Planctopirus limnophila DSM 3776: one gene and its partner. The protein of the gene in region 2 interacts with the protein of the main gene of each other region in a pairwise test. Links are inferred from orthologs where the notes say so. Each region holds a gene or a part of one and is shown on either strand. Other genes may lie near its edges. The genes, in order: ligA and leuS.

Region 1 (3,304 bases), 1.1 Mb from region 2 along the record:
CCCAGAAGTCGGCCAACTTCCAGGCGGAGGGGCTGGCAATCTCCAAAGAAACCCCACTGAGCGGTTTACCGACTGGCTCGGATTTTCCCCAGGGGCAACCGGATAAACTCAGGCAGCTGGCACTTACGGCCAGGGATGCACTCTGAAGAAATGCGCGGCGAGTGACGACATGATTCTGCTGGACCGGAAGAGAAACATCGCGGTGTTCATCACAGGAGTTGCCCATGCTGGCATTTACAGAAAGCGAGCCAGTGTTGTTATCCTGCGCGCGGGAATGCATGAACTTCTTCTCCAATTCTCCAAAGGATCGATGTCTCTCGTGTCTCTGGTTCGCTGTGGTCTGTGGCAGGTCACTCATCTCGGCGTCATGTGGTCAATCGCCGCATTCACTTTGCCAAAATCAACTTCGCGTTGAACGTTTGCCAGACATGCTTGCCCAGAGCTGCAAGCATGGCACATCTGATCTCACTTGTACTGCAAAAAGACGCGATGATTGAACCATGAGTTATCTATTCTGGACAAAGAACCTCAAGCCTTGCCAATGAGTTTCATGAATTCGGCTTCATTAATGACTGGCACTCCCAGTGATTGGGCCTTGGTCAGTTTGCTCCCGGCATTCTCACCAGCCACGACGAAGCTGGTCTTCTTCGAGACACTGCTCGCTGCGTGTCCGCCGTGAAGACGAATCAGTTCTTCAATCTCCTCCCGGCCCATGGAGGGCAATGTACCGGTAACCACAAACGTCTTCCCTGATAGTACTCCTTCTGTTGCAGCGATTTGTTTCTGTTCGCTTTCAGTGCCGAGATTCAGCCCCAGATTTTTTAGTTCCTCAATCAGCTTCGAGCCGTACTCGGTGTGGAAGAAATGATGCACCGATTGCGCGATGACTTCGCCCACTTCGGGAGTGGCCGAAAGCTCTTCGATTGTCTGAGCAGATAATCGATCCATCGAACCAAATCGTTCGGCCAGAATTTGTGCAGTCCGCTGCCCGACATGTCGGATATTGAGTGCCGTGAGCAATCGCCAGAGGGGTTGTTGACGAGAAGCTTCCAATCCTGCCAGGAGTGAATCGACCGATTTCTCACCGAGTCTTTCGAGCTCAAGCAGTTCGGCTCGTTTATCAACGAGGCGATAGAGATCGCTGATGCTCTGCACCAAACGACTGGAAACCAGTTGCTCGACCAGCTTTGTTCCCAGGCCTTCAATATCCATCGCCTGGCGGGAAGCGAAGTATCTGAGGGATTCGCGAAAGCGGGCCGGGCAATTGATGTTCGGGCAGCGAATGTAAACGCCCCCTTCATCCTGCTCGACGATTGTGGAACATTCGGGGCAAGTCTCGGGAAATCTATAGGGAGCTGTATTTGTGGGCCGAAGATGTTCCTCCACGCGAACAATGTGGGGAATGATCTTGCCGGCCTTTTCGACAATCACCGTATCGCCCACGCCAAGACCCAACCGCTCAATTTCATCGCGATTGTGCAGACTCGACCGCGAAACGGTGGTCCCTGCAATCTCGACAGGTTCGAGATCGGCGACTGGCGTCAATACGCCTGTTTTCCCGACCTGCACAGTGATGTTAAGGACCTTGGTGGCGGCCTCATAGCGTTCCCACTTATAGGCGACAATCCAGCGCGGGCTTTTGCTGGTCATTCCCAGTTCCGCCCGTAGAGCCAGATTGTTGACTTTGAAGACGAGTCCATCGACTTCAAAATCAAGTGTCGAGAGCGCTTCCATCATGGTTGGAGAGGCAGCAACCGCTGCTTCGAAGGATGGATGGCAGGCCGTCATGGGGACAGTCGGCAATCCCACCTGATAAAAGAGCTCCAGATAATCGGCATGGGTCTTGAATCGAGTGGCCTCCTGCTCGTCGATGGCTCCCAGCGAGTGGGCAAAGAATCGCAGCTGCCTTTGGGCACACAACTTCGGATCGAGCAGTTTGAGTGACCCTGCCGTGGCATTGCGGCTGTTCTTAAAGGGTTCTTCTCCACGCTCCAGTTGATGAGCACGAACTTTGGCGAAATCCTGATTGCCGATATAGGCCTCACCACGAACTTCGAGCAATCGCGGGATATTCGATTCGGCAAAGAGCGATTTTTTCGACGAGCCATCCTCCAGGAACAGCGGCACGCCTTTAATCGTCTTTGCATTATGGGTGACGTCGTCTCCGACACGGCCATCGCCACGCGTGACAGCACGGATGAGTTTGCCCTCCTCATAGATCAACGAGAGAGCGACGCCATCGACTTTGAACTCGGCCAGCCATTCCATGGGGCCTTTCCAGCCAACTTCACTGGCGCGGCGGGAAACCTTCTGGCCAAATTCCAGCAGGCCGGATTCGTCGTAGACGTTATCAATCGAAAGCATGGGAACGGAGTGTGCGACCTGGACAAACCCTTCGATGGGTTCGCCACCCACTTTTTGCGATGGGCTGTCGGCGGTCGTTAACTCGGGAAAGGCGGCTTCTACTTCAAGGAGGCGAGCCATCAGCCGGTCGTATTCGAGATCGCTGATCTCATTCTGGGCCAGCACGTAATACAGCCGGTCGTGCCGGCGGATTTCCTGCCGCAATTTGTCGAGAAGATGTCGGGCCTGATCTGCTGATGTCGGCAATGGTCTGGCCAGGAGTTCTGCGATACTCATCGAGTCCCACATTGCTTCGAGGATTCCTGAATGCTCTCTCGAAGGATCATAGAGGGAACAGAAGCTTGCTCACAAACCTTTGTGAATAACGTCACTTGGGCTGTATGGATAGGAATCCGGTGATGCGGGAAAATTTATCGCTTTTTCTTAGGCTTTTCGTCTTCGTCCAAGTCGTCGAAGAAATCATCTGCAGTCGTTTCGAGGTCATCGGCACTTTCGAGGAACATTTCCTGAGAGTCTGGCTCGACGGCTTCCGTCAGATCTTCTTCATCATCCACAACGGGTTCAAACGACGAGGTGGCTTCGAGATCGTCTTCGATTTCAAGCTCCTCTTCGTCATCGAGTACTTCCGCATCGTCCTCGTCGGCAACTGCTTGCGATTTTTTCCCCGCAGGTGTTTTGGCAGCGGTCTTCTTAGCTGCTGAACGGCCGCCGAAAATCAGAATCCCGACAGGCATCAGGGCGACTGTCCCGGCACAGAGCAGCGAGAGTCCCACGAAAATCTGCGACATCAGCTGGAGATTGGCCGTATGGCTCACAAACGCCATGACCAGCAGATAACAGAGGAATCCACCGGGAATGGCCGCGACGAGCGATGTCAGTGCAAAAGAGACTTTCCCCATCAGATGCTCCTGTTGTCTAATCCCAGCCTGGCCAACCTTGC
Region 2 (3,648 bases):
AAGTTCACGGATTCGACGATTTGTTTCCATGTTTCACATGAAATCATGACCTCTTCTTCTTTAGAACTAGAATCTCTATGTGACATGAAAACCTTCCTCCGTTCATACAAGCGGATACGACGCCAATTTTCTCATCATTGTACACAATTGATATACCAAATGTGTTTTGTCGTTTACGCCATAATGGCAAGGGTGGCCCAGACGTGGCTTTGCACGTCTGGGTGACGATCGTCACAAGAAACACTCTGCGAAACACGGCTTTGTCCCCATGTCCCCATGGATTTGTTTCGCAGGAGCGATGATTGTTGGCCATTGGTTAGAGACCAGGACCACACTCCGATGAAGTCATTCGTTAATCGCACACCAGATACGTTCGAGTTCCCCTCATCCCGGCCTTCTCCCGTCGGAACGGGAGAAGGGGTAAGAACGCCTGCTTGTTCAAGCGGCGTTATTTCACCACGAAATTCATCATCCGGCCTGGGACATAGACCTTCTTCACAATCGTCTTCCCTTCCAACTGACTGCTCACGTGCGGGTCGCTTGCGGCTGCCGCTTCTACGACTTCTGCCGTGGCGTCCTTGGCAATCGTGATCTTGCCGCGAACCTTGCCATTCACCTGCACGGGGATTTCGATCGTGGCTTCTTCCAGTAACGTCTCATCGAACTCTGGCCAGGGCTCATAGGCCAGCGATTTCTCATGCCCCAGCACTTCCCACAACTCTTCCGCCAGATGTGGCGCCATGGGCGAGATGAGCAGCACGAACTTTTCCATCGCGATTTTGGGCCGCACGTCAGCAGCAGTGAACTCGTTCACAAACTCCATCATGCGGCTGATGGCGGTATTGAACGACAGCCGCTCGATGTCGTCTGTCACCGCCTTGATCGTCTTGTGCAAGATCCGATTCTGTGCAGGGCTCGGCTCGACAGGCTGCACCTTCGAGTTCAGCACGACCTGGTCAAGCTGATCATCGACAATCAGTCGCCACACACGGCCCAGGAAGCGATAAATCCCTTCGACACCCGACATGCTCCACGGCTTGGTCGCTTCCAGCGGCCCCATGAACATCTCATACAACCGCAGCGAATCGGCTCCATATTGCTCGACAACCTGATCGGGATTGATCACGTTTCGCCGGGCTTTCGACATTTTGAACGAACGGGCATCGACCACAATCTGCGGATCGCTCTTGAGGACAAAACTGTCCCCCTGCTTCTCGACATCGTCCGCCTTGAGCTTCACAGGGATAACGGTTTGCCCCTGGGCGTCAATATAGCGATTGACATCGGTCCCCTTCGCCGTGACGAACTCACCTGTCGGGTTCTGAAAGGCGACGAATTCTAAATCGCCGAGAATCATCCCCTGATTCACCAGTCGCTGGAATGGCTCGGCATGGGTCACATGCCCGCGATCAAAGAGCACCTTGTGCCAGAATCGCGAATAGAGCAGATGCAGCACCGCATGCTCCGCACCACCAATGTAGAGGTCAACCGGCAGCCAGTACTTCTCCTTCTCGGGATCGATAAACCGCTCGCTGTTCTTGTTGTCGCAGAAGCGCAGGTAGTACCAGCAGCTCCCCGCCCACTGAGGCATGCTGTTCGTTTCCCGCTTCAGTTTCGTACCATCGGCTGCTGTCGCGTAGAGCCACTCGGCAGGGGCTTTCGAAAGCAGCGGTTCAGGCGTGCCGGTCGGCTTGAAGTCTTCCATCTCGGGGAGCTTCACCGGCAGCTCGCTCGCGCTGACCGCCCGCACCATCCCCGTAGGCTCGCCTTGAGCATCCAGTTCGTGCCAGATGGGGAATGGCTCCCCCCAATAACGCTGACGACTGAACAGCCAGTCGCGAAGACGATAGTTGACCGCCTTCTTGGCGACGCCCTTGGCCGCCAGATCAGCGACGATCTGCGCCTTCACCTCATCTGTTGTAAGGCCTGAGTAAGGCCCGGAATTGACCGCAATCCCGGCACCCGTGAAGCCAATCAAGCCTTCACCAGGTGCCTCAGGCGGAGAAACCACAGGAATCACCGGAATACCAAACAAGGTGGCAAATTCGAGGTCGCGTTCGTCATGCGCGGGGACGGCCATGATCGCGCCGGTGCCGTAACTCATGAGGACATAGTCGGCGATCCAAATGGGGATCTTCTCGCCGTTGACGGGGTTGATGGCGTAGCCGCCGGTGAAGACGCCCGATTTCTCCTTGGCGAGATCGGTTCGGTCGAGGTCGCTCTTGAGAGAGGTCTTCTGGCGGTAAGCCGCCACATCGGCCACTCGATCTTCCCTGGTGATCGCATCGACCAGCGGATGTTCGGGGGCCAGCACCATGTACGTCGCCCCGAAGAGCGTATCGGGCCGGGTGGTATAGACCCGGAGCTTTTCCTCACCAGCGGCCGATTTCCCGCGCCAGCTGGCCGGGTCAATCACAAAATCAACTTCCGCTCCTTCGCTGCGACCAATCCAGTTCCTTTGCAGCAGCTTGATCGACTCAGGCCAGTTGACCTGATCAAGTTCCCCAATCAAGCGCTCGGCATAAGCCGTAATCCGCAGCATCCACTGCTTGAGGTTTCGCCGCTCGACGGGATGATTCCCCCGGTCGCTCTTGCCGTCGGCGGTCACTTCTTCGTTGGCGAGCACTGTTCCTAAAGCGGGGCACCAGTTGACCGGTGCTTCATGAATGTAGGCCAGTCGATGCGCATCCTGATATTTGCGGACAGCCGGCTCTCCCTGGGCCTTCACTTCTAAAGGGATGGGCAATTCGCTGATCGGGCGGCCGCGACCGGTTCGCACCTGGCCATCCGGACCTGTCCACTCGCAGGTTTCATCATACCAGGTGTCAAAGAGCTGGAGAAAGATCCACTGCGTCCAGCGGACGTAATCCGGATCGGTCGTGGCGAGTTCGCGTTCCCAGTCGTAGCTGAAGCCCAGGCTCTTGAGTTGCCGCTTGAAGGTGGCAATGTTCTTTTCGGTGGTGATCCGGGGATGCGTCCCCGTTTCGACGGCATACTGCTCAGCCGGCAGACCAAACGCATCCCAGCCCATGGGGTGGAGCACATTTTTCCCCCGCATGCGGGCAAACCGGCAGGTGATATCGGTCGCTGTGTATCCTTCGGGATGTCCCACATGCAGCCCATCTCCCGAAGGATAAGGGAACATGTCGAGGACATACATTTTGGGCTTGGAAACATCCATTTCCGTACGGAAAGTGGCATGCTGGTCCCAATAGGCCTGCCATTTGGGTTCAATGCGGGCGGCGTCATAACGAGGCATAATGAATCAAACCAGCTGAAAGAGGGTGAATCAATGATCACAAAGTCCTGAACCAGAGCCACCAGTTTAGACCCCGCCAACCATTCCCGCCACGAACCCACCCTCCCTCGTCTTAACTTCACCATTTTCCCGCTGCGTGCCCTGATTACGTCACACCTTTGTCGAGTGTCGGGTCGCGTCGTGCCATGCTCACGGCTCGGAGTGAGCATGCCATACTTATATGTCATCCTGTTCCAGAAGAAGCCAGAAAACACGCGGGCTCAAAGCTTCATGCATGTTGCGCTTTTCGTGCCATAAGCCTCCCTTCCGGCCCAGATTCCTGTGTGATTGTCACTTCCATCGTGCCTATCAGATCTGATCAGGGAGAGCGTCAACTGGTCATCACCCGG

What was found.
Region 1: the proteins of leuS (region 2) and ligA interact in binary tests that used the Escherichia coli proteins (3 or more experiments, as listed by UniProt). The link is inferred for Planctopirus limnophila DSM 3776 from one-to-one orthologs.

What each region holds. Positions count from the first base shown.
Region 1 is NC_014148.1:3,681,731-3,685,034, forward strand. The notes cover bases 91-3,073. They hold ligA (NAD-dependent DNA ligase LigA), read right to left. Parts: upstream 2,653-3,073; coding sequence 529-2,652; downstream 91-528. Other genes in these bases: PLIM_RS14600 (ABC transporter substrate-binding protein), read right to left, coding at 91-280; PLIM_RS14610 (hypothetical protein), read right to left, coding at 2,775-3,073. Outside these bases: more of PLIM_RS14600, read right to left, coding at 1-90; more of PLIM_RS14610, read right to left, coding at 3,074-3,263. UniProt on the Escherichia coli protein: DNA ligase that catalyzes the formation of phosphodiester linkages between 5'-phosphoryl and 3'-hydroxyl groups in double-stranded DNA using NAD as a coenzyme and as the energy source for the reaction.
Region 2 is NC_014148.1:4,796,127-4,799,774, forward strand. The notes cover bases 249-3,575. They hold leuS (leucine--tRNA ligase), read right to left. Parts: upstream 3,260-3,575; coding sequence 449-3,259; downstream 249-448.